Regions from separate parts of the Streptomyces sp. NPDC048473 genome, predicted to be linked through region 3. Evidence: riboswitches for the same ligand, from Rfam matches in the RefSeq annotation. Region 3 holds a riboswitch; each other region holds the start of a gene.
What was found. Region 3 has a riboswitch for cobalamin ahead of ACGFU7_RS32350 (ABC transporter substrate-binding protein). Riboswitches for the same ligand answer to the same signal wherever they lie in the genome.
Positions count from the first base shown of each region.

Region 1: it holds a riboswitch for cobalamin, as region 3 does, so the genes downstream of both, ACGFU7_RS00340 (cobalamin biosynthesis protein) here and ACGFU7_RS32350 (ABC transporter substrate-binding protein) in region 3, are expected to answer to the same signal.
Region 2: it holds a riboswitch for cobalamin, as region 3 does, so the genes downstream of both, ACGFU7_RS12090 (ribonucleoside-diphosphate reductase subunit alpha) here and ACGFU7_RS32350 (ABC transporter substrate-binding protein) in region 3, are expected to answer to the same signal.

Region 1 is NZ_JBICXE010000001.1:62,233-72,061, forward strand. It holds gene ACGFU7_RS00320 (alpha/beta hydrolase) at 1-350, opposite strand, end outside; gene ACGFU7_RS00325 (class II aldolase/adducin family protein) at 457-1,140, opposite strand; gene ACGFU7_RS00330 (anion permease) at 1,404-2,669, shown strand; gene ACGFU7_RS00335 (hypothetical protein) at 2,705-2,935, shown strand; cobalamin riboswitch at 3,107-3,239, shown strand; gene ACGFU7_RS00340 (cobalamin biosynthesis protein) at 3,387-4,460, shown strand; gene ACGFU7_RS00345 (cobyric acid synthase) at 4,457-5,974, shown strand; gene cobN (cobaltochelatase subunit CobN) at 5,983-9,633, shown strand; gene ACGFU7_RS00355 (putative cobaltochelatase) at 9,818-9,829, shown strand, end outside.
Region 2 is NZ_JBICXE010000005.1:351,341-361,169, reverse strand. It holds gene ACGFU7_RS12110 (family 20 glycosylhydrolase) at 1-449, opposite strand, end outside; gene ACGFU7_RS12105 (GlxA family transcriptional regulator) at 548-1,522, opposite strand; gene ACGFU7_RS12100 (hypothetical protein) at 1,604-1,816, shown strand; gene ACGFU7_RS12095 (ribonucleotide-diphosphate reductase subunit beta) at 1,813-2,832, opposite strand; gene ACGFU7_RS12090 (ribonucleoside-diphosphate reductase subunit alpha) at 2,832-5,237, opposite strand; cobalamin riboswitch at 5,372-5,509, opposite strand; gene mctP (monocarboxylate uptake permease MctP) at 5,674-7,311, opposite strand; gene ACGFU7_RS12080 (DUF3311 domain-containing protein) at 7,308-7,562, opposite strand; gene ACGFU7_RS12075 (GntR family transcriptional regulator) at 7,831-8,595, opposite strand; gene ACGFU7_RS12070 (extracellular solute-binding protein) at 8,875-9,829, shown strand, end outside.
Region 3 is NZ_JBICXE010000026.1:85,333-95,161, reverse strand. It holds gene ACGFU7_RS32375 (hypothetical protein) at 1-262, opposite strand, end outside; gene ACGFU7_RS32370 (beta-ketoacyl-[acyl-carrier-protein] synthase family protein) at 461-1,738, shown strand; gene ACGFU7_RS32365 (acyl-CoA dehydrogenase) at 1,761-3,623, shown strand; gene ACGFU7_RS32360 (acyl carrier protein) at 3,884-4,162, shown strand; gene ACGFU7_RS32355 (beta-ketoacyl-[acyl-carrier-protein] synthase family protein) at 4,159-5,382, shown strand; cobalamin riboswitch at 5,461-5,650, shown strand; gene ACGFU7_RS32350 (ABC transporter substrate-binding protein) at 5,685-6,752, shown strand; gene ACGFU7_RS32345 (FecCD family ABC transporter permease) at 6,806-7,840, shown strand; gene ACGFU7_RS32340 (ABC transporter ATP-binding protein) at 7,837-8,625, shown strand; partial or broken gene ACGFU7_RS32335 (PRC-barrel domain-containing protein) at 8,695-9,248, opposite strand; gene ACGFU7_RS32330 (class I SAM-dependent methyltransferase) at 9,745-9,829, shown strand, end outside.

The sequences.
Region 1 (9,829 bases), on a different contig from region 3:
GTGATACGGACCTTGGCGCCGGTTTCCAGGCTGCCGCGGTTGACGCGTTCCAGTCTGCGGACGACGGTGTCCGGAGCGTGGTGGGCGTGTTCGATCACCGGCCCCACGACGGCGTGGACGTCGTCGCCCACGAGTCCGTACGTACCGGGCCGCAGGGCGGCGAAGGAGCGGGTCAGGGTGACCTGCCCGGCCGCCGTGGCGTGCACGGTGAGTCTGCGGTCGGCGGGGAGTGGCCGTCCGGACGGCGCCCTGAGAACGGCGTCGCTGGCGTACCGGCCGGCAGCGACCGCTGCCGCACCGACGCCGAGAATCGTGGTGACGGCTGCTGCCGTGACTGTTGCCGGGCGCACGGCTTCAGTGTCGCGGGGTGCGCCACCCCCTGCCAGCGGACGGGGGCCGTCCGGTGCCGGGGCCGGGGCGGACGGATCAGACGGGTCGGCCGACGGGATGTTCGAGTCAAAAGGACCCGCCGGGGTCGGGTCGGTCCGGTTGTCCGTATCCCTTCAGTGCCTCCTGTACATCGCGCAGCTGGGCCGGGGAGAGCAGCGTCGGCGAGTGTCCGGGGACAGAGCTCGCGGTGAGCCAGAGCCGGCAGAGCCATTCCAGCTGGGCGGTCCTGTCGTACGCCTCGTCCAGGGTCGCTCCGTAGGTCACGGTTCCGTGGTTCTGGAGCAGGCAGCCCGTACGGCCCTGCAGAGCGGCGAGCATGTTCTCGGCCAGCTCCTCGGTCCCGTAGCGCGCATAGGCCGCTACCCGGACGGGGCCCCCGAGCATGGCGGCGGCGTAGTGGACCGACGGGACCTCGGGGACCAGGGTGGAGACGGCCGTGGCGTGCACCGCGTGGGTGTGCACGACGGCGGCCGCGTCGCTGCTCCGGTAGACCGCGAGGTGGAGCGGGAGTTCGCTGGTCGGGGCCAGTTCGCCGAGGACGCGGTTGCCTTCCAGATCGACGCCGACGGCGTCTTCGGGGCGGAGCCGGTCGTACGGCACTCCGCTCGGGGTGACCAGGACCGTCCCGCCGACCCGTGCCGACACATTTCCCGAGGTTCCGACGACGAGGCCGTCCGCCGCCGTCCTGCGGGCGGTGGCGACGACACCGTCCCAGGCACGTTCGATCGCGTCCCGCTGCTGATCGCTCATATGGAGATCCTTCCAGTCAAGGAGGCGAACAGGCATGCGATCGGTCGGATAAGTCACAAACCGGAGAAGTTCACAAAAGGGGTGGCGTGGGGCCGAATCGGGCCCGAATCGGCCCCACGCCCGGCCCGCCCCGCCCCGCGGAGGACAAACGGAACGACCCCACCCCGACTTGAGTCACCACAACGCCCTGTCCAGTTCATCTTCCGTTCATTCAGGTTGCCTACGGTCCACGTGCCAATGACGTCGAACGATTGCCTGGGTAAATGGAACACATCACGCTGCTACTCGCGATTGTGATCGTGACAGCTCTAGTGTTCGATTTCACGAACGGTTTCCACGACACCGCCAACGCGATGGCGACCACCATCTCGACCGGCGCACTCAAACCGAAGACAGCGGTGGCCATGTCCGCCGTTCTCAACCTCGTCGGCGCGTTCCTGTCGGTGGAGGTCGCCAAGACGATCTCCGGCGGGATCATCAACGAGGACGGGCTGCGGACAGAAGTCATCTTCGCGGCACTCGTCGGCGCCATCCTGTGGAATCTGCTGACCTGGCTGGTCGGACTTCCGTCCAGCTCCTCGCACGCTCTGTTCGGCGGACTGATCGGCGCAGCGGTGATGTCGGCGGGCTGGTCGTCGGTCAACGGCGGCACCGTCGTCACCAAGGTGCTGCTCCCCGCGCTCGCCGCCCCGATCGTCGCCGGTCTGGCCGCGCTGCTGGCCACCAGACTGACGTACCGGATCAGCGGGAAGATCCGCAACGACGCCCAGGAGAAGGCCACCGCCAAGGGCTACCGCGCCGGTCAGATCGCCTCGGCCGGACTGGTCTCCCTCGCCCACGGCACCAACGACGCGCAGAAGACCATGGGCATCATCACCCTGGCCCTGGTCACCGGTGGCGTCCTGCACCCCGGCTCCAACCCGCCGGTCTGGGTCATCGTCTGTGCCGGTACGGCCATCGCACTCGGCACCTACCTGGGCGGCTGGCGCATCATCCGCACCATGGGCAGCGGCCTCACCGAGCTCAAGCCGCCGCAGGGCTTCGCCGCCCAGACCAGTGCGGCCACGGTCATCCTGGCCTCCTCGCACCTCGGCTTCTCCCTCTCCACCACCCAGTCCTGCTCCGGCGCCGTGATGGGCGCGGGCCTCGGCCGCCGGGGCGGCGTGGTCCGCTGGTCCACCGCCACCCGGATGTTCGTCGCCTGGGGTCTGACCCTGCCGGCCGCGGGACTGGTCGGCGCGGGCGCGGAATTCCTCACCAAGCAGGGCACCTGGGGTGTCGTCGTCGTCGCGGCGCTGCTGATCGCGGGCTCCGGGGCGATCTGGCTGCTGTCGCGCCGCAAGCCGGTCGGCCACGGCGATGTCGCGCCGACGGACGGCGAAGCCGAACCCGCGGGCGTCGTCACCACGGCCATCGCCGCCGTCAGCCCGCCGCCCACCGTGGCCCAGGCAACGGCCCAGGAGCTCAAGACCACCATTCCGGCCCCGGCCGGAACCACCCAGGACCCGGCGCGACCGGCCACCGTCTAGGCCAGCCGCCTCATCAGGCCGTCTAAGGATTCAGCATGAACATCGACTGGGCAGCCCTCGGCTCCGTCTTCGGCGTCTCCCTCGTCGTCACCGTCGCGCTGGTGGGTCTCTTCACCCTGGGCATCGTCGGTCTCTCCAAGCAGCCCGAACCGGCGGCACAGGGCGGCTCCGGCGGCTCGCTGCTGCTGGCCCGTGCCGGCGCGTACGCCTGCTTCGCGCTGTGCGCGGCGGCGGTCGCGTACGGGATCTATCTGATCGTCGCCTGAGCCCTCCCCCGCGCACTCCCCCGACGGACCGGACACATCTCGTGTGTCCGGTCCGTCGTGGTGTGCCCGGCCCGATGTGGGGCTCAGCACACTGCACCGTCGCAGGTCAACGGCAAGTTGACGGGCGTTCGCGGAGCGTGGTGGACTGCCGGAGCCAATTACGGCGACAGCAGAGGAAGTCCGGTGCGAATCCGGCGCGGTCCCGCCACTGTCACCGGGGAGCAGTCCCCCACACCGGAAGTCACGGCACGCGCGAGCGGGTTGGAAGGCCGGGGGAACTGCGGATCCGGAAGCCAGGAGACTCTCGTCGCCGGTCACGTCGAACCAGGGCGCGGACCCTGAGTGAGGACATATCGCCATGCCTGGCTGCCGTGCGTCCGTTGCTGTGGCGCTCTCTACGAGAGCCGCCTCCTGTACGAAGGTCCTTCGAGGCGTAACGGCCGGTTGAGCCGTGCGTGCCGACCGCATTTTCGCGTACGGCGCCACGGCCGGTCTGATCGGCGATCTGCTGCTCGGTGACCCCCGCAGGGGACATCCGGTCGCCGCCTTCGGGCGGGCCGCAGCGGGCGTCGAGCGCCGTCTGTGGCGCGACCACCGCGGGTGGGGCGCGCTGCACACACTCGTCTGCGCCGGAGGCGCCGCGGGTGGTGCCGCGCTGATCACCCGTGCCGTACGCAGCCACCCCGCCGCCTCCGTCGCACTGACCGCGGCCGCCACCTGGTCCGTCGTCGGCGGTACGTCCCTGGGGCGTGAGGCCCGGGCGATCGGCGGCGCTCTGGCCGCCGGTGACATCGAGCTGGCCCGCGAGCGGCTGCCACATCTGTGCGGGCGCGACCCGCAGTCTCTCGACGGGCCGCAGATCGCCCGCGCCGTGGTGGAGTCCGTGGCCGAGAACACCTCGGACGCCGTGGTCGGCGCCCTGGTGTGGGGTGCGCTGGCCGGTGTGCCCGGGCTCGTCGGCTTCCGGGCCGCCAACACCCTCGACGCCATGGTCGGTCACAAGTCGCCCCGGCACCGGCGCTACGGCTGGGCCTCGGCCCGCCTCGACGACCTCGCGGGCTGGCCGGGTGCCCGGCTCACAGCCCTGCTCGCCGTGGCCGCCGGGGGGCGGCCACGTGGAGCGGTACGGGCGTGGCGGGCCGACGCGGCCAAGCATCCGAGCCCCAACGCGGGCCCGGTGGAGGCCTCGTTCGCGGGTGCGCTCGGCGTACGGCTCGGCGGGACCCTCGCGTACGGCGGCCGGGTCGAGCACCGTCCCGTACTCAACGGGGAGACGGGCCGGGCGGTGGAGACCGAGGACATCGAACGCGCGGTACGGCTGTCGCGCCGGGTGAGTGCGCTGACCCTCGGCGTGTGCGTGGCGGGACGACTGGGTGCGGGCCTCGCCGCACGACGGATCGCGGGACGTCGGATCGCAGGACTTCAGACCGCAGGACTTCAGACCGCAGGACTTCAGGCCGCAGGACTTCAGGTCACAGGACTTCAGGTCACAGGACTTCAGGCCGCAGGACGGAGACGGACATGAGCGGCGGGCTGCTGGTCGCCGGGACCACCTCGGACGCGGGCAAGAGTGTTGTCACGGCAGGTATCTGCCGCTGGCTCGTGCGCCGGGGCGTGAAGGTGGCGCCCTTCAAGGCACAGAACATGTCGCTGAATTCGTTCGTCACCCGCGAGGGCGCCGAGATCGGGCGCGCCCAGGCCATGCAGGCCCAGGCCGCCCGGGTCGAGCCGACCGCGCTGATGAACCCGGTCCTGCTCAAGCCCGGCAGCGACCGCTCCAGCCAGGTCGTCCTGATGGGCAGACCGGTGGGCGAGATGAGCGCACGCGGCTACCACGGGGGCAGGCAGGAAGCGCTTCTCTCCACGGTCGTGGACTGTCTGGAGCAGCTTCGGGGCACGTATGACGCAGTGATCTGCGAGGGGGCGGGCAGTCCGGCCGAAATCAATCTGCGGCGCACGGACATCGTGAACATGGGCATCGCACGGGCCGCGCGCTTCCCGGTGGTGGTCGTCGGTGACATCGACCGCGGTGGTGTCTTCGCCTCGTTCTTCGGTACGACGGCGCTGCTCGACGCCGAGGACCAGTCGTTGATCGCGGGATACCTGGTCAACAAGTTCCGCGGCGATGTGTCGCTGCTGGAGCCCGGCCTGGAGATGCTGCGCGGGATCACCGGGCGGCAGACGTACGGGGTGCTGCCCTTCGCCCACGGCCTCGGCATCGACGAGGAGGACGGCCTGCGGGTCTCGCTGCGCGGGGCCGTACGCGAATCGGTCGTCGCGCCGCCGCACGGCGATGACGTACTGCGCGTCGCGGTGTGCGCCGTACCCCTGATGTCGAACTTCACCGATGTGGACGCGCTGGCCGCCGAACCGGGCGTCGTCGTCCGGTTCGTGGACCGCGCCGAGGAACTGGCCGACGCCGACCTCGTCATCGTGCCGGGCACCCGCGGCACCGTGAAGGCGCTGGCCTGGCTGCGCGAGCGCGGCCTCGCCGACGCCCTGGTGCGGCGTGCCGCCGAGGGCCGGCCGGTCCTCGGTATCTGCGGCGGTTTCCAGATCCTCGGCGAACACATCGAGGACGAGGTCGAGTCGAGGGCCGGGCACATCGACGGCCTCGGCCTGCTGCCCGTACGCATCCGCTTCGACCGCGAGAAGACCCTCGCCCGCCCCGTCGGCGAGGCGCTCGGCGCCCCTGTCGAGGGGTACGAGATCCACCACGGCGTCGCGGATGTACGCGGCGGCGAGCCGTTCCTGGACGGCTGCCGGGTCGGCGCCGTGTGGGGCACCCACTGGCACGGCTCGCTGGAGAGCGACGAATTCCGCCGCCGCTTCCTGACCGAGGTCGCGCGGGCCGCCGGCCGGCGCTTCGTCCCCGCCCCCGACACCGGCTTCGCCGCGCTGCGTGAGGAACAGCTCGACCGCCTCGGCGACCTCATCGAAGAACACGCGGACACCGACGCGCTGCTGCGGCTCATCGAGTCGGGCGCACCGTCAGGACTTCCCTTCATCGCCCCCGGAGCACCTGGAGCACGCGCATGAACGCCCCTATGAGCACCGTGCTGTTGCTGTCGACCGCCGACACGGACCTCCTCGCCGCCCGCGCCTCCGGCGCGCCGTACCGGATCGGCAACCCCACCCGCATCGACGCCCACGAGGAACTCCCCGCGCTGATCGAGGGTTCCTCCGTCGCCGTCGTCCGCCTGCTCGGCGGCAAGCGCGCCTGGGAGGACGGGCTGGCCGTCCTCAAGGCGTCCGGCATCCCGACCGTGCTGCTGGGCGGCGAGGCCGTGCCGGACGCGGAGCTGATGGCCGAGTCGTCCGTACCCGCCGGTGTGGTCGCCGAGGCGCTGCGCTACCTCGTGCAGGGCGGCCCCGGAAACCTCGTCGAACTGGCTCGCTTCCTCTCCGACACCGTCCTGCTGACCGGCCACGGCTTCGCCGAGCCGCAGAAGATGCCCGAGTGGGGCCTGCACGGCAGCCGCGAGTTCGTCGAGGGCCGCCCGACCGTCGGCGTGCTGTTCTACCGGGCGCACCAGCTGTCCGGGAACACCTCGTTCGTGGACGTCCTCTGCGACGCGGTCGAGGCGCGCGGCGCCAACGCCCTGCCCGTGTACTGCGGTTCGCTGCGCGGCGCGGACGCGGGTCTCTACGAGCTGCTCGGCAGGGCCGACGCCCTGGTCGCCACCGTGCTCGCGGCAGGCGGCACCCGTGCGTCCGACGCCTCCGCAGGGGGCGACGACGAGGCCTGGGACATCGGCGCGCTCGCCGATCTGAACGTCCCGGTGCTGCAGGGCCTGTGCCTGACCTCCTCGCGCGCCGCGTGGGACGCGTCGGACGCCGCGCTGTCCCCCATGGACGCGGCGATGCAGGTCGCGATCCCCGAGTTCGACGGCCGTCTGATCACCGTCCCGTTCTCCTTCAAGGAGCAGGGCCCCGACGACGTACCGGTGTACCGCGCCGACCCCGAACGGGCCGCGCGCGTCGCCGGAATCGCGGTGCGCCACGCCGTCCTGAAGCACAAGGCGAACGCCGAGAAGAAGCTCGCCCTCGTCTTCACCGCCTACCCGACCAAGCACTCGCGCGTCGGCAACGCCGTCGGCCTGGACACGCCCGCATCGGCGGTACGGGTCCTGGACGCCCTGCGCGACGCCGGTTACGGAGTCGACGGGCACCCCGACAACGGCGACGAGCTCATCCACCGTCTCATCAACGCCGGTGGCCACGACGTGGAGTGGCTGACCGAGGAGCAGCTCGCGGCAGCCCCCGCGCGCGCGGCGCTCGCCGACTACCGGGCCTGGTTCGACAAGCTGGAACCGGGGCTGCGCGACTCGATGCTGGAGCACTGGGGCGAGCCGCCGGGCTCGCTGTACGTGGACGGGGACGACATCGTCCTCGCCTCGCTGCAGTTCGGGAATGTGGTGGTGCTGATCCAGCCGCCGCGCGGCTTCGGCGAGAACCCGATCGCGATCTACCACGACCCGGACATGCCGCCGTCGCACCACTACATGGCGACGTACCGCTGGCTGGAGAACTCCTTCGGCGCGGATGCCGTCGTCCACATGGGCAAGCACGGCACGATGGAGTGGCTGCCGGGCAAGGGTCTTGGCCTGTCCGCCGGTTGCGGCCCCGATGCCGTACTCGGCGAACTGCCGTTGATCTACCCGTTCATCGTCAACGACCCGGGCGAGGGCACCCAGGCCAAGCGGCGTGGGCACGCCACGGTGGTGGACCATCTGGTGCCGCCGATGGCGCGCGCCGACACCTACGGCGACCTGGCCAAGCTGGAGCAGCTGCTCGACGAGTACGCGCTCGTCAGCGATCTCGACCCGACGAAGGCTCCGTCGGTGCGGGCGCAGATCTGGACACTGGTGAAGGCCGCCGAGCTGCACCACGACCTCCATGTCGACGAACAGCCCGGCGACGACGCCTTCGACTCGTTCGTCATGCACATCGACGGCTACCTCTGTGAGATCAAGGACGTCCAGATCCGGGACGGCCTGCACATCCTCGGCGGCGGTCCGGTCGACGAGGCCCGGGTCAACCTGGTGCTGGCCGTGCTGCGCGCCTCCCAGGTGTGGGGTGGAACAGCGAACGCGCTGCCGGGGCTGCGGGCGTCGATCGCCGAGCACTTCGGGCTCAGTGAGAAGGAGTTGCTGGCCGAGCCGGGCGCCGCGGTGAAGGTTCCGGTCGAGCTGACCGAACTGGTCGACGGCCCGGCGCGCACCGGTGCGGATGCGATCGATCTGCTGGAGCAGCTGTGCCGCCGGCTCGCGGAGGGCATGGAGGAGCGCGGCTGGGACCTCGCGGCCGCAGCGGGGCTGGCGCGGGACGTGCTGGGCTTCGAACTCCCGGATGCGGTGGCCGTGCTGGGCTTCGCGTGCGAGGAGGTCGTACCGCGGCTGGCCCGGACGACGGACGAGATCGACCACATTCTGCGGGCGCTGGACGGAGGCTTCGTACCGGCCGGCCCGTCGGGCTCGCCCACGCGCGGACTCGTCAATGTGCTGCCGACCGGGCGCAACTTCTACTCCGTGGACCCGAAGGCGATTCCGTCCCGGCTGTCGTGGGAGGTCGGGCAGTCACTGGCCGACTCCCTGATCGCCCGGTATCTCGCCGACACGGGTGACTACCCGAAGTCGGTCGGCCTGACCGTGTGGGGCACCTCCGCCATGCGTACCCAGGGCGACGACATCGCGGAGATCCTTGCGCTGCTCGGCTGCCGGCCGGTGTGGGACGACGCGTCACGGCGGGTGACCGGGTTCGAGGTCGTGCCGGTGAGCGAGCTGGGGCGGCCCCGGATTGACGTGACGGTCAGGATTTCCGGGTTCTTCCGCGATGCGTTCCCGCATGTGGTGGGGCTGATCGACGATGCGGTACGGACGGTGGCGGAGCTGGACGAGCCGGCCGACGCCAACTACGTACGGGCGCACGCCGATGAGGACACGGCGGAGCACGGCGACCGGCGTCGGGCCACGGCACGCATCTTCGGGTCGAAGCCGGGGGCGTACGGGGCGGGGCTGCTGCCGCTGATCGACGCGCGGAACTGGCGGTCGGACGCGGATCTGGCCGAGGTGTACGCGGTGTGGGGCGGTTACGCGTACGGGCGCGGGCTCGACGGGCGGGCAGCGCGCGGGGACATGGAGACGGCGTTCCGGCGGATCGCGGTGGCGGCGAAGAACGTCGACACGCGTGAGCACGACCTGGTCGATGCCGACGACTACTTCCAGTACCACGGCGGCATGGTCGCCATGGTGCGGCATCTGACCGGTGAGTCGCCCGAGGCGTACGTCGGCGACAGCGCCACGCCGGACCAGGTGAAGACGCGGACGCTGGGCGAGGAGACGCACCGGGTGTTCCGGGCGCGGGTGGTGAATCCGCGGTGGATGGCTGCCATGCGGCGACACGGGTACAAGGGCGCCTTCGAGATGGCCGCGACCGTGGACTACCTCTTCGGGTACGACGCGACGGCGGGGGTGGTCGACGACTGGATGTACGAGAAGTTGTCGGCGGAGTACGTGTTCGACCCGGAGAACCGGGAGTTCATGCAGAAGTCCAACCCCTGGGCGCTGCGCGGGATTTCGGAGCGGTTGCTGGAGGCGGCCGAGCGGGGGCTGTGGGCGGAGCCGGACGCGGAGACGCTGGAGCGGCTGCGGGCCACGTATCTGGAGCTCGAAGGCGATCTGGAGGGGGACGAGTGAGCGGGGTGCGTGCGCCTGCGGCGGGCCTTTCCTCTACCCGTCCCCCAGTTCTCAACTCCCTTCGAGCAGGGGAGACCCCACTCTTCCCGAACCGGAGCTCCGCCCCGGACCCCGCGCCTCAAACGCCGAAGGGGCTGGAATTCATGCCGGAAGAGCGGGAATTCGACACACCCAAGGAGGCATCGTGAGTACGCCG
Region 2 (9,829 bases), on a different contig from region 3:
TCGTCGTTCAGCAGCTGGAGGACGGTCCGGGAACCGTAGAAGACGCCGGTGGAGGTCGCGGCGGTGACGGTGACCCGGTCGCCGACATCGAGCCGGTAGCCCTCCGCGCCCAACGCGCCCTTCAGAGACGGATCCCGGCGCAGCACGATGTCACCGGAACGGGCCGATACCCGGCCCTGCGACACCGACGCCCTCCCCCGCAGCTCACCGGCGAAGCGGCGCGCATCGGCGGCCGTGCGGCCGTCACGCGCCCCGTCCAGCACGATCCGCGCCCGATCGGTCAGCGTGAACTCGCCCTGACTTCCCTGCCATTCACGCAGCGTGGGCAGCACCCCGGGCGGGGACGCGGCTGCGGGGGCGTCCTCGGCTGCGGCGCTCTGCCAGGGCAGCAGTGCGGCGGCGAGCGCAGCCACCACGGCCCCGATGGTCCTTCGTCTTGCCATCCGCATGTCCATGCGCCCGACCCTCTTGGGTCACGGGGGCCGCGGTCCATGGACAGATGCGGCGGACGATTGGACGAATGATCGGAGGTCAGATCTGTGACAGGTCAAGCAACTTCGGACATGGCGCCCGGACCGCGGAAGGTGCGGCGGTATGCATTCGGCGTGGTGCTCAACGATCGTACGAACTGATGGCGCAGCGCGGCGGCGGTCCCGAAGCCGGTGCGCCCGGCGATCGTGTCCACCGTTTCATCGGACGTCTCCAGCAGATGCTGCGCCAGCAGCACTCGCTGGCGGAGCAGCCAGCGGTACGGAGTGGTGCCCGTCTCCTGCTGGAAGCGACGGGCGAAGGTGCGCGGCGACATGTGCGCCTGTACGGCGAGCTGTTCGACGGTCATCTCCTGGTCGAGGTGGCGCTCCATCCAGACCAGCGCCTCGCCGACCGTGTCGCACCGGGTGCGGGGCAGCGGCCGCTTGATGTACTGCGCCTGCCCGCCGTCCCGGTGCGGCGGCACCACCATGCGGCGGGCGATCGCGTTGGCGACATCGGGGCCGTACGCCTGCCGGACCAGATGTAGACAGGCGTCGATCCCGGCCGCCGTGCCCGCCGAGGTGATGACCGGGCCCTCGTCCACGTACAGCACATCGGGTTCGACGACGGCCCGGGGAAAGCGACGGGCCAGTTCCGAGGCGTGGCGCCAGTGGGTGGTGCAGCGGCGGCCGTCCAGCAGTCCGGCCGCGCCGAGCACGTACGCGCCGGAGCAGACGCTCAGTACGCGTGCGCCCCGGTCCACGGCCCGGCGCAGGGCGTCGAGGACCTCTTCGGGGTAGTCCCGCTGCATGAAGTGGCTGCCGGCCGGCACGGCGATGAGGTCGGCCTCGTCCAGACGGTCGAGGCCGTGCGGCGTACTGATGGTGAACCCGGCATGGGTCTGCAGCACCGGGCCCTCGGCGGAGACCACGGCGAAATCGTGGACCGGCAGGCCCTCGTCGCTGCGGTCGAGGCCGAAGACCTCGCACAGCACGCCCAGTTCGAAGGGGTGGACCTCGTCGAGCAGCAGGGCGGCGACATTGTTCAGCATGGAGCCAGTGTGGCAGTAATTCGATGCTCTATGACAGTCCTGCCACTGCCGGAATTCGTCCGCACGGACGAGAGTAGAGCCATGAACACATTCCCGAACGTCCTGGGCATAGCCGTACTTTTCGCTCTCGTCCTGCTGCCCACCCTGCTCGGGCTCGCCCGGGAGCGCCGCATCGACCGCGAGCTGCGGGAGGCGGAACGGGAGCGGGGGGACGCGCCCCCGGAAACGGCGGACGCCGCGCAGCCGATCACGGCCACGCGGCGCCCCCACCTCAGAAGCTGGGCCAGGATCTAGAAGTCGTCGTCGAAGGCGACCGAGCCCTCCACCGCCACCTGGTAGGCGGACGGCCGGCGCTCGAAGAAGTTCGTCAGCTCCTGCACGCCCTGCAGCTCCATGAACGAGAACGGGTTCTCGGAGCCGTAGACCGTCGGGAAGCCCAGCCGGGTGAGCCGCTGGTCGGCCACGCACTCCAGGTACTGGCGCATGGACTCGGTGTTCATGCCCGGCAGACCCTCGCCGCACAGATCGCGGCCGAACTGCAGCTCCGCCTCGACGGCCTCCTTCAGCATGTCGATGACCTGCTGCTGGAGCTCGTCGTCGAAGAGGTCCGGCTCCTCCTTGCGGACGGTGTCCACGACCTCGAACGCGAAGTTCATGTGCATCGTCTCGTCACGGAACACCCAGTTGGTGCCCGTGGCGAGACCGTGCAGCAGACCCCGCGAGCGGAACCAGTACACGTACGCGAACGCGCCGTAGAAGAACAGCCCCTCGATGCACGCCGCGAAGCAGATCAGATTCAGCAGGAAGCGACGGCGGTCGGCCTTCGTCTCCAGGCGCTCGATCTTCTCGACCGAATCCATCCACTTGAAGCAGAACTGCGCCTTCTCACGGATGGACGGAATCTCCTCGACCGCGTCGAACGCCGCCGCGCGGTCGTCCGGATCGGGCAGATACGTGTCCAGCAGCGTCAGATAGAACTGGACGTGCACGGCCTCCTCGAAGAGCTGCCGCGACAGATACAGCCGCGCCTCGGGGGAGTTGATGTGCTTGTACAGCGTCAGCACGAGGTTGTTGGAGACGATCGAGTCACCCGTCGCGAAGAACGCGACGAGCCGGCCGATCATGTGCTGCTCGCCGGGGGACAGCTTGGCGAGGTCGGCGACGTCGGAGTGGAGGTCGACCTCCTCCACCGTCCAGGTGTTCTTGATCGCGTCGCGGTAGCGCTCGTAGAAGTCCGGGTAGCGCATGGGCCGCAGGGTGAGTTCGAAGCCCGGGTCGAGCAGGTTCTTGTCGGAGTTGGTGGAGCTCATTACTGGCAGGCCTCGCAGGACTCGGGGTTTTCGAGGGAGCAGGCGATCGCGTCCGCGTCGGGAGCCGATGCCTGCTGCACGGGAATGGGGGCGGCGGCCGCTGCCTGTCCGGAGGCCGCACGGGCGATCCGGGTCGCCGGGCGCGAGCGCAGGTAGTACGTCGTCTTCAGCCCCTGCTTCCAGGCGTACGCGTACATCGAGGAGAGCTTGCCGATCGTCGGCGTCTCCAGGAACAGGTTCAGCGACTGGCTCTGGTCGAGGAACGGCGTACGGGCCGCCGCCATGTCGATCAGACCGCGCTGCGGGATCTCCCACGCCGTGCGGTACAGCGCCCGCACATCCTCCGGGATCCAGGCGAAGCCCTGCACGGAACCGCTCGCCTCGCGCAGCGCCTCACGGGTCCGCGCGTCCCACACGCCGAGCTGCTTCAGCTCATCCACCAGATACGCGTTGACCTGGAGGAACTCACCGCTGAGCGTCTCGCGCTTGAAGAGGTTGGAGACCTGCGGCTCGATGCACTCGTACACGCCCGCGATCGAGGCGATCGTCGCCGTCGGCGCGATGGCGAGCAGCAGCGAGTTGCGCATCCCGGTCTTCGCGATCCGGGCGCGCAGCGCGTCCCAGCGCTCCGGCCAGTTCAGCTCGGTGTCGTAGTGGTCGGGGTGCAGCACACCGCGCGCGGCACGCGTCTGGGACCAGGCGGGCAGCGGGCCGGAGCGCTCGGCGAGCTCGCAGGACGCCTCGTACGCCGCGAGCATGATCCGCTCGGAGATCTTCGTGGAGAGCGCGCGGGCCTCGGGGGAGTCGAACGGCAGCCGCAGCTGGAAGAAGACGTCCTGGAGACCCATGGCACCCAGGCCGACGGGGCGCCACTTCGCGTTGGAGCGGCCGGCCTGCTCGGTCGGGTAGAAGTTGATGTCGACGACCCGGTCGAGGAAGGTCACGGCAGTGCGGACGGTGGCGTCCAGCCGCTCCCAGTCGATGGTCCCGTCGGCGACGAACGCGCCGAGGTTGACCGAACCCAGGTTGCAGACCGCCGTCTCGCCGTCATCGGTGACTTCGAGGATCTCGGTGCACAGATTCGACGAGTGGACGACGCGGCCCGGCTCGGCGGTCTGGTTCGCGGTCCGGTTGGAGGCGTCCTTGAACGTCATCCAGCCCTGACCGGTCTGCGCGAGGGTACGCATCATCCGGCCGTACAGCTCACGGGCCGGCATCGACTTGCGGGCCAGCCCCTTGGCCTCGGCGTTCCGGTACGCGGCGTCGAACTCGTCGCCCCACAGGTCGACCAGCTCGGGCACATCGGCGGGCGAGAACAGCGACCAGTCGCCGTCCGCGTCGACCCGGCGCATGAACTCGTCCGGGATCCAGTGCGCCAGGTTGAGGTTGTGCGTACGCCGCTGGTCCTCACCCGTGTTGTCGCGCAGCTCCAGGAACTCCTCGATGTCCGCGTGCCAGGTCTCCAGGTAGACGGCGGCGGCGCCCTTGCGCCGGCCGCCCTGGTTGACGGCGGCGACGGAGGCGTCGAGCGTCTTCAGGAACGGCACGATGCCGTTGGAGTGCCCGTTGGTGCCACGGATCAGCGAACCGCGGGCTCGGATGCGGGAGTACGAGAGCCCGATGCCGCCCGCGTGCTTCGAGAGCCGCGCCACCTGGTGGTAGCGGTCGTAGATCGAGTCGAGCTCGTCGAGCGGGGAGTCCAGCAGATAGCAGGAGGACATCTGCGGGTGCCGGGTGCCGGAGTTGAACAGAGTCGGCGAGGACGGCAGATAGTCGAGCCGGCTCATCAGGCCGTACAGCGCCGCGACTTCGTCCAGGGCGCGCTTCGAGTCGTCCTCGGCGAGCCCGGCCGCGACGCGCAGCATGAAGTGCTGGGGCGTCTCGATGACCTGGCGGGTGAGCGGGTGGCGCAGCAGATAGCGGCTGTGCAGGGTCCGCAGCCCGAAGTAACCGAAGCGGTCGTCGGCGCGGTCGGCGAGCGAACGCTCCACCAGCGTGTCGAGGGCGGCCGCGTGCAGCGCGACGAACTCGGCGGTACGGTCCGCGATCAGGCCCTCGCGGTGCCCGACGGCGACCGAGGCGGAGAAGGAGACCGCGCCCTGGCCGGCCGCCTCGTCCGCGATGATGCGGGTCAGCAGCCTGGCCGCGAGCCGGGAGTAGGCGGGGTCCTCGGAGATCAGCCCCGCGGCGGCCTCCGTGGCCAGCGAGCGCAGCTCGGCCTCGTCCGACCGGGCGTTACGGCCGCGCAGCGCGGCGGCGGCGACGCGACCGGGGTCGGTGTCGGGCAGATCGACGGTGAGGTCGGTCAGGGTCCGCAGCAGTGCGGTCCCGGGCCCGTCGGTCGTGGCGTGCGTGGACTCGGCTGAATCGGCCACTGAAACCGGATCGGCTGGCGCGATGGTCACTGGGGCTATCCCTCGCTCGGCTCGGGGCCGGCGGGAGCGGGGAGCCGGGCAGGGCGATGCCCGGGGAAGGGCGGCGCTGCGCACGGCGTCCACCGGCCCTCCGCGAGGCCCGGACGTCTGGCATCCGGTTCGGTCGAGCCGGACGCACTGTCGGCAGGTCTTCGGACTCCCGGGTGCGCAAAAGCACACCGAACACACCGTTGCGGGACAGTTCCGGATTCGCACCGGATTCCCCTGCGGCGACAGCGAGCACGAGCATACATGTGGGGGCCGCCCGATGAGGCAGCCCCCACATGTTGTGTCGCGCAACGGAAGCCGAGCCGGCGGGACAAGCCGTGCGATCCCCTATCGGAGCAGACGAACGGCCCGTCGCGCCCCGGTGAGAAGGGCTCGACGGGCCGCCATCCGGCCGTGGGAGCGGTCTTGGGAGCGGCCGTCAGTGGCCGCCGCCCGGTGCCCCCGCCGTGGCCGGCGGGAGCTCCGCCCGGACGCCCGGGTCGCCCGCGTCGGCCGTGTAGTCGGCCGGGGAGGTCTCGTCGATCCCGGCGGGTGCCTTCACGGCGTTCAGGACGAAGGTGAGCACCACCGTCACCACCACGTTCAGCACGAACGCGGTCAGACCGATGTAACCGATCTCACCGATGCCGGGGATCTCCTTGGACGACCCGCCGAAGTGCGCCTGGGTCGGGCTGGCGACCCCGTACGCGGCCGCCGTCCCATACACCATGCCGGCCGCCCAGCCCGCGAGCAGCGCCCAGCGGTGGAACCAGCGGGTGAACAGGCCGCCGACCAGGGCCGGCATCGTCTGGAGGATCCAGATCCCGCCGAGCAGCTGGAAGTTGATCGCGACCGTCTTGTCCATGGTGAGGACGAAGGCGAGCGCGCCGACCTTCACCAGCAGCGACACCAGCTTGGAGACCTTGGTCTCCTGCTCCGGGGTCGCGTCCGGCTTCAGGAAGTCCTTGTAGATGTTGCGGGTGAAGAGGTTCGCCGCGGCGATCGACATGATCGCGGCGGGCACCAGCGCGCCGATGCCGATGGCGGCGAATGCGACGCCCGCGAACCAGTCCGGGAACATGTTCTCGAACAGCTGCGGGATGGCCAACTGCCCGTTGTCCACCTTGATCCCGGCGGCGATCGCCATGAAGCCGAGCAGTGCCAGCAGACCCAGCATCAGCGAGTACAGCGGCAGGATCGTGGTGTTGCGCCGGATCACATTGCGGCTGCGGCTGGAGAGCGTCGCCGTGATCGAGTGCGGATACATGAACAGCGCCAGTGCCGAGCCCAACGCCAGGGTGGCGTAGCCCCATTGGCCCGCCTCACCCGGCGCGAGCGCGCCGCGCGGTGCGCCCGTGGCCGGATTCTTCTGCGAGAACGCCTCGCCGGCCTTGGCGAAGATGTCGTCGAAGCCGCCGAGCTTGATCGGGATGTAGATGATCGCCACCGCGATGACCAGGTAGATCAGCCCGTCCTTGACGAACGCGATCAGTGCCGGCGCCCGCAGACCGGACGAGTAGGTGTACGCGGCGAGCACCGCGAACGCGATCAGCAGCGGCAGGTCCTTGACGAACCAGTGGGTGTTCTCGCCGCCGCCGACGCCCATCACGTCCAGCACCGCCTGGATGCCGACGAGTTGGAGCGCGATGTACGGCATCGTGGCGAGGATGCCCGTGACGGCGACCGCCAGCGAAAGCCCCTTCGAGCCGAAGCGCCCGCGGACGAAGTCCGAGGTGGTCACGTACCCGTGCTTGTGCGAGACCGACCACAGCCGCGGCAGGAAGGTGAAGATCAGCGGGTACACGAGGATGGTGTACGGCACCGCGAAGAAGCCGGCCGCGCCCGCCGCGTAGATCGCCGCGGGAACGGCGACGAAGGTGTACGCGGTGTACAGGTCGCCGCCGAGCAGGAACCAGGTGACCCAGGTGCCGAACGACCGTCCGCCCAGACCCCATTCGTCGAGGCTGGCCTCGTTCTCGGCCTTCCGCCAGCGCGCGGCCATGAAGCCGACGACTGTGACGGCCAGGAAGAAGAAGATGAAGACGCCGAGCGCGACGCCGTTCACGCCGTCCTTCATGCGGACGCACCCCCCTTGCGGGAGCGCTGGTCACGCTGCCACAGCTTGTACGCGGTCATCGTGAGCGCGGTGGAGATCAGCACCCAGAGCATCTGGTACCAGTAGAAGAACGGAATACCGATGAAGGTGGGGTCCACCTTCGCGTACGAACTCACCCAGAGCATCGCCACGAACGGCGCGATGAGACAGAGGGCGATGACCACCCGTACAGGTGTGACGGTGGGTGGTTTTCCTTCTGGGTCTGCTGGCATGCGGCGACTCCGTCCCCTCGCTGATCACCTGGTGTAATGCGCACGAAATCTAGGGGAGGCTTCCGGTCACCGTCACCCCCTGTCCGCATTGCGGTCCGGCAACGGTCTCGCGAGCGGGCGCGAATGTTCGGAATGCCGTCAAACGTACGGAAGTTGGTCTGTACCAAGATGCGCGAACGGCCCCCGTGGAGTAGTGGATTCCATGGGGGCCGCGACGGTTGTGCGTACGGGTGCGGTGGCCGGAATCAGTCGGCCGGCGCACTCGGGATCAGTCCGTCGGCCGCTTCAGACGCGCCACGAACTTATACCGGTCGCCCCGGTAGACCGACCGCACCCACTCCACCGGCTCGCCCCGCCCGTCCAGCGAGTGCCGGGACAGCATCAGCATCGGCAGGCCCACATCCGTACCGAGCAGTCCGGCCTCGCGCGGGGTGGCGAGCGAGGTCTCGATGGTCTCCTCGGCCTCGGCCAGCCGGACGTCGTACACCTCCGCCAGGGCGGTGTAGAGCGAGGTGTACTTCACCAGCGAACGGCGCAGCGCCGGAAAGCGTTTGGCCGAAAGGTGCGTGGTCTCGATCGCCATCGGCTCCCCGCTGGCGAGCCGCAGCCGCTCGATCCGCAGCACTCGGCCGCCGGCCGTGATGTCGAGCAGCCCGGCGAGCGTGTCGTCGGCCGTGACATAGCCGATGTCCAGCAACTGGGATGCCGGTTCGAGTCCTTGGGCGCGCATGTCCTCGGTGTACGAGGTGAGCTGCAGGGCCTGGGAGACCTTCGGCTTGGCGACGAAGGTGCCCTTGCCCTGGATGCGCTCCAGCCGGCCCTCGACGACCAGCTCCTGGAGCGCCTGGCGCACGGTCGTGCGCGAGGTGTCGAACTCGGCGGCCAGGGTCCGCTCCGGCGGCACGGGGGTGCCCGGCGGCATGGTGTCCGTCATGTCGAGGAGATGTCGCTTCAGCCGGTAGTACTTCGGGACGCGCGCCGTCCGCGTGGCCACGCCCGTCTCGTTCTCCGTACTGCCCCCGTCGGCACCCATGGCCCGCCTTCCCGACTGCTGCGTTGCTGCCGTCACCGGCTCCTCCGTCTGTCGCGGCTCACATGGTGGCACGGTCCGGTCACGGCTCGTCGCCCTCCCTTAGGTGTCGGTCCTATAACGGACGCGAGTGCACTTCTTATACACCCTTGACACCCCTAAAGGTCTAGGCCAAGCTCCCGGTACTGGTCTAAACCATTAAAGACCAGGTCCAGCCCCAGCAGTACTCGTCGAATGTCTTCGCGGTGGGCGGGGTTGCAGTATCCCTGAGGAGGGTTTGGCGTGAAGCGCAAGCTCATCGCGGCGGTCGGCGTCGCGGGCATGATGATCGGCCTCGCGGCATGTGGGTCCGACGACGGCGGCAGCGACAGCGGTAAGAAGACCGGCCCGGGCAGCTACAAGGGCGAGACGCTCACCGTCTGGACGATGTCCGGATCGAACCCCCCCGGGTGGACCAAGACGGTCACCGATGAGTTCGAGAAGAAGACCAAGGCCAAGCTGAAGATCGAAGTCCAGGACTGGAACGGCATTCAGCAGAAGGTCACCACGGCCCTCTCCGAGTCCAACCCGCCGGACATCCTGGAGATCGGCAACACCCAGACCCCGGCGTACGCCAAGACCGGTGGCCTCGCCGACCTCGGTGACCTGAAGAAGGAGATCGGCTCCGCCTGGGCCGACGGCGTCAACCAGCCCTCCGTCTACGACGGCAAGCAGTACGCCCTGCCGTGGTACGTGGGCAACCGCGTCGTCATGTACAACAAGAAGGTCTTCAAGGACGCCGGTATCACCGAGACGCCGAAGACCCGCGCCGACCTCTTCAAGGCGTTCGACGCCATCAAGGCGAAGGGCGACGCCGAGCCGATCTACCTGCCCGGCCAGAACTGGTACTTCTTCGACGGCCTGCTCGTCGGCAAGGGCGTCTCGCCGGTCAAGAAGGAAGGCGACAAGTACGTCTCCAACCTGGCCGACCCGAAGGTCGCCGAGGCCATGGACGTGTACAAGCAGTACCAGTCCTACTCCAAGGCCCCCAAGGACAAGGACGAGGCCACCCCGCAGCAGGCCGAGGTCTTCGCCAAGGGCAAGACCGGCGCCATCATCGCGATGGGCTACGAGGCCGGCACCGCCCTCAAGGCCAACCCGAAGCTCAAGGACGACATCGGCTTCTTCACCATCCCCGGCGAGACGGCCGACAAGCCCGAGGGCGTCTTCCTCGGTGGCTCCAACCTCGCCGTTGCCG
Region 3 (9,829 bases):
GCACATCGGGGTCGGATGCGAGCGGCGCCATCATCGCCACATAGTTGTCCGTGTCGCCGATCTCGTTCTTCGCCCAGGTGGACACGATGCTCAGCGGCGTGAGGACGGCCGCGACGAGGATGAGCAGCACGGCGAAGAACGAACGGGCCCGCAGCCGGTGCCGTGCCGGGGCACGGGCCTCCAGCACCGCCACCCTGGCGCGTAGCGCCTCCAGTTCCGCGCGCGCCCCCGGGGACTCCGGCTGGTTACCGTCCGCTTCCATGTCCCCAGGGGATGCCCTGCCGGTGCGCACAGCGCGGCGGACTGCTGCGGACGGGTGAACGCGGTCACCGGGCGCGTGGCGCGGCTCGGTCCACTCGGCGCATCGGTGACCCGTTCGGCTCAGTGAGCGCATCCTCGCCGCGGCTACTGCCGTTCGACAACCGGTGGACGTGATCGATTACGGAGGAGGGGGCGGAACATGGGGCGGGCCGACATGGGTGTCGCGGTTACGGGAGTGGGGCTGGTGACCCCTGCGGGCGCGGACGAACACACCTTCTGGGCGGGACTCTGCGCCGGTGTGTCCGCGGCCCGGAGCTGTGAAGAACTGGCCGGGCTGCCGGTCGACTTCGCCTGTCCGGTCGACGGGATCGACCTGGACGAGGCCGTCGGCGGACGCTCGGTGTGGCGGATGGCACGGTTCGTGAAGATGGCGCTGGTCGCCGCCCGTCAGGCGGTGGCGGACGCCGGGCTGTCACCGGAGCGGTGGGACGGCGACCGGGTGGGCGTGGTGCTGGGCGTCGGTGTGGGCGGGGTGTCCGTGCTCGTCGACAATCTGCGCAGGCTGGACGACGGCGGACCGGAGGCGGTGTCGCCGCTGCTGGTCCCGATGATGATGCCCAATGCCGCCGCCGGGGAGGTGGCCATCGCTCTGCGGGCCCACGGCCCCAGCCTGGCACCGGCCACGGCCTGCGCGTCCGGGGCGACCGCGATCGCCGTGGCCCGCGACCTGCTGACGAGCGGCCGGTGCGATGTGGTGGTGGCCGGCGGTGCGGAGTCCGTACTGACTCCGCTGGTGGTGAGCGCCTTCGCGGGAATGGGAGCGCTCTCGCTGCGTACCGGCGATCCGGCGGGGGCATCGCGGCCGTTCGCCGCGGACCGGGACGGGTTCGTGATCGGTGAGGGTGCCGCCGTGCTCGTGCTGGAGCGGGCACTCGATGTGCACGCCCGCGGGGGACGGCCGCGCGCCCTGCTGACCGGTGCGGGTTCCGGCACCGATGCCCACCACCCCACGGCCCCGGACCCGGAAGGAGCCGGTGCGCGCAGGGCCGTGGAGGCGGCGCTGCACGAGGCGGGCTGGGCGGCCCACGAGGTCGACCACATCAATGCGCACGGCACATCGACCCCGCTGAACGACGCGATGGAGAGCGCGCTCATCTCGGGGCTCTTCCCCCACCGGCCGTCGGTGACCGCCCCGAAGGGCGTGCTCGGGCACACCCTCGCCGCGGCCGGGGCGATCGAAGCGGTGGCCACCGTACTGACCCTGGAGCACGGCCTCGTCCCGCCGATCGCGAACCTGGACCCGCTGCCGGACGGGTTCGACGTCGACTGCGTGGTCAGGGAGCCCCGCATGCAGCACGTCGAGCGGGCGCTCAGCCACTCCTTCGGCTTCGGCGGACACAACGTCGCGCTGGCCTTCCAGCGCGTCGACGCGGACGGCCCGACGCGGACGGCCCCCGGTGTCCTCGCCGTCGGCTGATCGTTCTTGTCTCATGACCGCAATGACCGACAGCCCCTCCACCGAACGGTCCACGGAACTCCTCACCGGTGTGCTCCTCGGCGACAACTTCCGCCGGGAGCACGGCTTCTGGCAGCGGCTGATCAGCACAGAACCCTTCCGCCGTCCGGACCGCTGCACTCCCGACGAGCGCCTGCGGCTCACGTACGAGCGGCTGCGCATCCTCAACGACTGCCTCGACAGCGGCGCCCGGCTCGCCGCGGACCCACGCGCCCTCGCGGCCCTGCACGAATGGCTCGGCCCGGTCGACCCGGCCCTCACCACCGTGGCGGGCATCCACTACAACCTCTTTCTCGGCAGCCTCCTCGACCACGACGGCGACGGCCGACGCGATCTGTCGGACTTCCTCCGGCTGCGGAGTACCGGCACCTTTCTCTGTACGGAGGTGGCGCACGGCAACGACGCGGCGGCCGTCGAGACCACGGCCGACTATGACCGCGAACGCGACGGGTTTGTGCTCCGCACACCGCACGCCGGCGCCCAGAAATTCATGCCCAACACCAGTCCGGCAGGCGGCCCCAAGACCGGTCTTGTGGCTGCGCGTCTGCTCGTCGACGGCGCCGATCAAGGGGTCTTCCTCTTCCTCGTACCGCTCACCGATGCAGTACGGGCCCTGCCCGGTGTACGGGTCCGCAGACTTCCCGCACGCATGGGGAGCCCGGTGGACCACTGCCTGACCTCCTTCGACCAGGTCTTCGTCGGGCGCGACGCGCTGCTCGGCGGGGACCACGGACGGATCGGCGACGACGGCGAGTTCAGCAGCGCCGTCGGCAACCGCAGGCGTCGCCTCCTCGCGTCGATCGGGCGCGTCACCTCCGGCAAGATCTCGATGAGCGCCTGCGCGGTCGGCTCCGCGCGCGCAACGCTCGCCGTCGCCGTCCGCTACGGCGGCCACCGGTACATTTCCGGGCCCCGCGGATCGCGCCGGGTACCGGTGATCGACCACCGCAGCCACCACGGCCCGCTCGCCCGGGCCATGGCCACCGTCTTCGCGATGAGCCTCCTGCACCGCAGGGCCCTGGACCGCTGGGAGCGACGGGAGGACGGCTCGGGTACGGGCACGGAGGAGGCGGAGCGGCTGGTCGCCGTCGCCAAGGGATGGATCACCTGGCAGGCCAGGGCAGTGATCGTCGAATGCCGTGAACGGTGCGGTGCCCAGGCACTCCTGGAGAACAACGGCATGAGCCAACTCCTCACCGGAGTGGAAGGCGCCATCACTGCCGAGGGCGACAACCTGGCCATCCACGCCAAGGCGGCTGCGGAAATGCTCTTCTCCACCGAACCGGCCGCGTACGACGCTCCTTTCGGCCGCGAATCCGGCGATCTCACCGACCCCCGGTTCGTCGGCAGGCTCCTGGCGGCGCTGGAGGAGATCTGGTTCGGCCGGGCCAGGGAACGGATGGCCAGCGCACCGCACGGTGACCCGCTGGAGCGGTGGAACGCCGCATCCGGTCCCGCCCTTCTCGGCGTCGAGGCCCATGCCCACCGGCAGGCGGCCGAGGCGTACACGGACGCGGTGGCCGGTCTTCCGGACGGGCCCGCCCGTGAGCGACTGGCCGAGCTGCAGCGGCTGTTCGCACTCGACCGGATCGCCCGGAACAGCGGTGATCTGCTGGCCGCAGGGCATCTGACAGCCGATCAGGTCAACGGACTGCCGGAAGTCCTGGAACAGCTGATCACCGCCGTCGCCGCTCATCTGCCCGCCCTCGCCGACTCCTTCGCGCTGCCCCAGGAACTGCTCGCCGACTGGCCCATCGCGGGGGCCGATTACGTCGATGCGTACGACGATGCGGCGGCCGCCTGGCAGTCGGACGGGGACCGGGCGACGGCCCCGGGGGAGCGGTGAGGGCCGTGACAGGGACGGGAACAGTCGTTTGGGCGCAGCGGGTACGGGAGGTGGCCGGGGCCCTCGGTGTCCGCGTTGTGCTGCTGGTCTTCTGGGGTACGGCAGCCGTCCTGGCCAGGTGGTGCACGCGACCGCGGCAGGGCGGTGGCGAATCGGTTCGGCACAAGGCGTAACTGGAGACACGTCACCCAGTTGATTCGGCGTCGGGACGGTGCCCCCGCCGTCCCCGGCAGCCGTACCGAATGATGGAGAGGAAGCTCATGAGTGCGATTCATCCCAAGATCACCGAGGTTCTGACGCACACCTTCAAAGTGCCCGTCGCCGAGATCCGCCCGGATTCCACGATGGGCAGCCTGGATATGGACTCCCTCGCCGTCGCCGAGTTCGCCGTCCTCATCAGGGAGACGCTGGGCGGCGACGGGGACTTCGACAAGCTCCCCAAGGACGCCACCCTGGCCGACATCACGCGGTACATCGACGTGACAGCCGGCAGCGGGGTGCTGATGGGCGGCGAGGCACCGACGAGCAACGCCCGATGAACAAGCCCGCGATTGCCGTAACAGGCCTGGGAATGATCACCCCGGTCGGCAACGACACCGAATCCACCTGGAAAGGTGTGTGCGCCGGAGTCTCGCCGGTGCGTACCGTCGCGGCACTCGAAGGGTGCGAGATCGACTTCGCCTGCACGGTCGACGGGATCGATCTGGACGCCGCGATCGGCGGCCGTACGTCCTTCCGGATGGGGAAATACGTCAAGTTCGCCGTTCTCGCCGCCCGGGAGGCGGTCGCCGACGCCGGACTGGACCCGGCGCAGTGGGACGGCAGCAGGGTCGCGGTGGTCGTCGGCACCAGCAGCGGAGGTTCCGCCGCACTGACCGAGCAGGCCGTCGTGCTCGACCGGCACGGACCGGAAGCCACCTCGCCGGCGGGCATCCTGCTCACCATTCCGAACATGCCCGCGGCCGAGATCGCCATCCAGTTGCGGGCCACCGGTCCCAGCCTGGCACCGTGCACCGCCTGCTCGTCCGGCGCCACCGCCCTGTCCGTCGCCCGCGATCTGCTGGTCACCGGGCAGTGCGACATCGCGATCGCCGGAGCCACCGAATCGATCGTCTACCCGGTCGCCATGACCGGGTTCGCCCGGTCCGGAGCCGCGGCCCGGGCGGACGGCGACCCGGCCAGGCGGTGCCGGCCCTTCGCGGCCGACCGTGCCGGGCTGGTCATGGGCGAGGGCGCCGCCGTCATGATCCTGGAACGGGCGGACGACGCCGACGCCCGGGGCGCCGCGCCGCGGGCACTGCTCGCGGGCACCGGCGCCACCACCGACGCCCACCACCCCACCAGCCCGCACCCGTCCGGCGCGGTCGCCCAGACGGCGGTCGAGGCCGCGCTGCGCGACGCGGGCTGGGCGGCCGAGGACGTCGAGCACGTCAACGCACACGGCACGGCGACACCGGTCAACGACGCCACCGAGGCCGCCCTCATCAGCCGGGTCTACCCGCACCGGCCGCCCGTCACCGCCCCGAAGGGCGTACTCGGGCACTGCATGGGGGCGGCCGGAGCGATCGAGGCCGGACTGACCGTCCTGACGCTCCAACGCGGCGTCGTACCGCCGATCGCCAACCTGGACGCCCCGGCGCCCGAGTTCGACATCAACTGCGTCACCGAGCGACCGCTGCGGCAGCCCATCCGGCGCGCCGTCAGCCACTCCTTCGGCTTCGGCGGACACAACGCCGTGATCGCTCTTCAGCGTCCGTAGGCATCAGGCGGGTGGTGCGACGGGAGCACAGCCCGGCGTACCACCGGCCACACCGCCCATGAGCTGCGCAGAGGCTCGTGATAACTTGCCGGGGCCAGTCAAACTCCACGTAGGGGTCAGGGAATCCGGTGAGAATCCGGAACTGACGCGCAGCGGTGAGGGGGACGGGCGGGGCCACGGCCACTGGGACCACCCTCGGGTGTCCTGGGAAGGCGTCCCGTCCGTAGGAACCCGAGTCCGAAGACCTGCTGGCACCTGCGACCCGGTACTGGGCGCAGGGCTCCGTACAACGGGCTCCGCGCATGAGTCCCAAGACGCAGAGGGACTCCGTGCCGTCCATAGCCAGCCCTGTCCGCGCCATGGCCCTGCTCTCGGCGGGACTGATCCTGCTGACCGCCTGCGGGGGCGGAACCGGCAAATCCGCCGCGAAGTCCGACTCCGCCGACGGATACCCGGTGACGCTGAAGAACTGCGGACGCACCGTCACCGTCGAAGCCGCACCGCACCACGCCGTCTCGGTCGACCAGGGATCGACGGAGATCCTGCTCTCCCTCGGCCTCGCCGACCGGCTGGCCGCCACCGCGACCTGGACCGACCCGGTGATGAAGGGCCTGGAGAAGGCCAACGCCGAGGTTCCCAGAATCGCGGACAACCGGCCGTCGTCGGAGAAGGTCCTCGACCAGGAACCCGACTTCATCAGCGCGTCGTTCGAGTCGACCCTGGCCAAGGGCGGCGTCGCACCCCGCGAACAGTTCGAGGAACTCGGCGTCCCCACCTATGTCTCGCCCGCCGACTGCACCGGCAAGGACAACAGCGGCGGCGGCGACGGAGCCCGTACCGCGCCACTGACCATGGACAGCGTCTACGACGAAGTGCGCGACCTGGCCAGGGTGTTCGGCGTGCAGAAGCGCGGCGACACGCTCGTGGCGCAGCTGCGGGCCCGGGTGAAGAAGGCGACCGAGGGTGTCGACGCCTCCGACGCCACCCTCCTCTACTGGTTCTCCGACTCCAAGGCCCCGTACCTGGCCGGCTGCTGCGGAGCACCCGGCATCATCACCGGAGAACTCGGAGCGAAGAACGTCTTCGACGACACCCGTGAGGAATGGCCCCAGATCAGCTGGGAGACCGTCGCCGACCGCAACCCCGACGTCCTGGTCATCGGCGACCTGACCCGTAAGGCACAGACCGCCGAGAGCGCCGCGAAGAAGATCGAATTCCTGGAGTCCAACCCCGTCACGAAGAACATGGACGCCGTCAGGCACAAGCGGTACGTCCTGCTGAGCGGCCAGGCCATGAACCCGTCCATCCGGACGGTCGAGGGTGTGGAACGCGTCGCCGCCGGGCTGCGCGCGTTCGGGCTCGCGGGGTGACGGACACCGAACGGGCCACGGCGGTGGATGTGCCGCGGGCTTCGGAATCGACCGTGCGCGGCGGAACGGGTGTACGGAAGCTGCCCGGTGGGGCCCTATGGGTCTTCGGCGTCGCGCTGCTCGTGCTGTCCGTCGCGGTCGCCGTCACCATCGGCCCCGCCCGCATCTCCGTCGCCGACGTCTGGTCCACGGTGGCCTCCCACCTCGGCTGGGGCCACTCACGCCTCACCCCGATCCGGGACGGCATCATCTGGAACCTGCGCATGCCGCGCACCCTGCTCGCCGCGGTGTGCGGCGCCGGGCTCGCGGTATGCGGAACCGTCATGCAGTCCCTGCTCCGCAACCCGCTCGCCGACCCGTTCGTCCTCGGCGTCTCCTCCGGTGCGTCGACCGGCGCCGTTGTGGTCGTCGTCCTCGGCGTCGGCGGGGGAGCGGTGTCGATCTCGACCGGCGCGTTCATCGGCGCGCTCTGCTCGTTCGCCCTTGTCCTGCTGCTGAGCCACACCCTGGGCGGCACGACCGACCGGGTCGTCCTTTCCGGTGTCGCGGCCATGCAGCTGTTCTCCGCGCTCACCTCCTTCGTCGTGATGACCTCCGCCGACGCCGAGCAGACCCGCGGGGTGCTGTTCTGGCTGCTCGGCTCGCTCAGCGGGGTCGGCTGGACCGATGTGTGGATCTGCTCCGCCGTTCTCCTCGTGACGCTGCTGATCTGCCTCGGCCACGCCCGTACGCTCGACGCCTTCGCTTTCGGCCAGGACGCCGCGGCCACCCTCGGCGTCCATGTCGCGCGCACCCGGATCGTGCTGCTCTGCACGACCGCGCTGCTGACCGCCGCGCTCGTCAGCTCCGCCGGGGCCATCGGCTTCGTCGGTCTGGTCCTGCCGCACGCCGCCCGTGCGCTCGCCGGCTCCGGGCACCGGCGGCTGCTGCCGGTCACCGCCCTGGCCGGGGCGGTGTTCCTGGTCTGGGTCGACACCCTCGCCAGGACGGTCCTCGACCCGCAGGAGGTGCCGGTGGGTGTCGTCACCGCACTCATCGGCGTGCCCGCGTTCGTCCTGGTCCTGTACCGCACCCGGAGGATCACATGACGGGTGGAGCCACCGAGGGGCTGCGTGCCGAGCGGGTCAGCCGGGAGGCCGGCGGCCGACTCATCCTCGACGGGGTCCATCTCGCCCCGCCGCCCGGCGCCACCGTCGGGCTGATCGGGCCGAACGGCTCAGGCAAGTCGACCCTCTTGCGGGTGCTTGCAGGAGTCCTCGCCCCGGAGACGGGTGTGGTCACCCTCGACGGCCGACGGCTCGACGAGATCGGCCGCCGGACCGTGGCCCAGCGGGTCGCCGTGGTCGACCAGCATGCCGTCACCCAGGTCGAGTTGAGCGTCCTGGACGTGGTGCGCCTCGGGCGCATCCCGCACCGCAGGGCCTGGTCGGCGCCAGGCCGGGCGGACGACGACGCGGTGCGCGAGGCCCTGGAGCGGACCGGTCTCGCCGATCGCGGCGACCAGTCCTGGCACACCCTCTCCGGAGGCGAGCGCCAACGCGTCCAGATCGCGCGCGCACTGGCCCAGCAGCCGCGTGAGCTGCTGCTCGACGAGCCGACGAACCATCTCGACATCCAGCACCAGCTGGAACTGCTGTCGCTGATCACCTCGCTGCCACTCACCGGTGTGATCGCTCTGCACGACCTCAATCTGGCCGCGATGTTCTGCGATCGGATCGTGGTCATGAGGGAGGGGCGGGTGGTGGCCGCCGGGTCCCCGACGGAAGTGATCACCGAGGCACTGATCGCCGACGTCTACCGGGTCAGGGCGCGAGTCACTCCGGACGGACCGGACGGGAGGCCCTCGGTGCGCTTCCTGCCGGAGCGGCCGTAGCGGAAGCTGCGGCCGCCGATGGGACCAGTGGGGCAGATGCGGCCGTAGTGGCAGCTGCCGTGAGCCCCTCCCAGCTCCGGTGCCGGTCATGCCGGTCGTGCGCGATGTGGTGCGGGAAGTGCCCGTACCGGAGCCGGAGGTGCCGGCCATGGCCGGCTGGTCGGTCCCGGTGGTGCGTCCGGTGCCCGCCGCGCCCATGGCCCCGGTTCCAGCGGCCCCGGCCGCGCCCATGGCCGTGGTGCCGGTCCCGGACGCCGTTGTGGTTACGTGCCCGCCTGGCCGCCGAGCCTGGCGGTGGTGTTCCCGGCGAGGCCGTAGTGGCGGTAGAGCTCCTCCTCCTCCGCCACGGACAGATGCGCGTCCGCGTCCACCCGGGGGGCTTCCTTGACGCGGTCCTTCGGATGCGAGATGTGCAGGTCGGAGCCCACTCGACGGGCTCCGGCAAGAGGCACGAAACTTTCCTTCATACCGAACAGGCCGGTCTTCACCGTGATCCAGTCCGGGCGGCCGGTGTTGTCGTCGACATACACCCGCCCCACACTGCCGATCTTCTCGCCCGCGGTGTCGTACACCGTCAGGCCGTCGAGCTCTCCGGAATCCGTGAAGCCGTCAGCGGCTCCCATGACCGATTCCTCCTCGCCCGGGCGCGTCCTGTGGCTGGGTCCATCAGGGAAGGCGCGTCCGATTTCCATCGCGCCTCACCCGGATGGACGCTGCAACCTCCCCGCCCGTGGAGGCCGGCCGCCACATGCTCGGCGCTTCGTCGGTGGCAGCCCGTCACGGCGGTGCGCACACCATCTTCGCGTTAGGTCAATCGGGTGAAATGTGGAGGGTGCGTGCACGGAATTCGGACACGAGAACCGGGACTGAGCGGCCGAAAGGTGCGACGCCGAAGAACCGGCAATTTGCCTCTTCAGTGACATTGGGGCGTATCGGGCGGGACGGTCCGTCCGGGCGGGTCACTCCGGGAGCGCGCCGTACTGCCCGTGGACCGGTTCGGCCCGCGCGCCGCATGGTGAACAGAGCTGCTTCCGTACAGTGACCGCAGGTACGGCTGGGGTCCCCGGCCATGCCGCCGCGCCATGAAACCGAGGGGAGCCGTCCGGCGTTGTATCCGGCATGAACACGTTGCGCGGCACGTTCGACGAGGACGCGGAGCTCTACGACCGGATGCGCCCGCGCTATCCGGCGGACCTGGTCACGG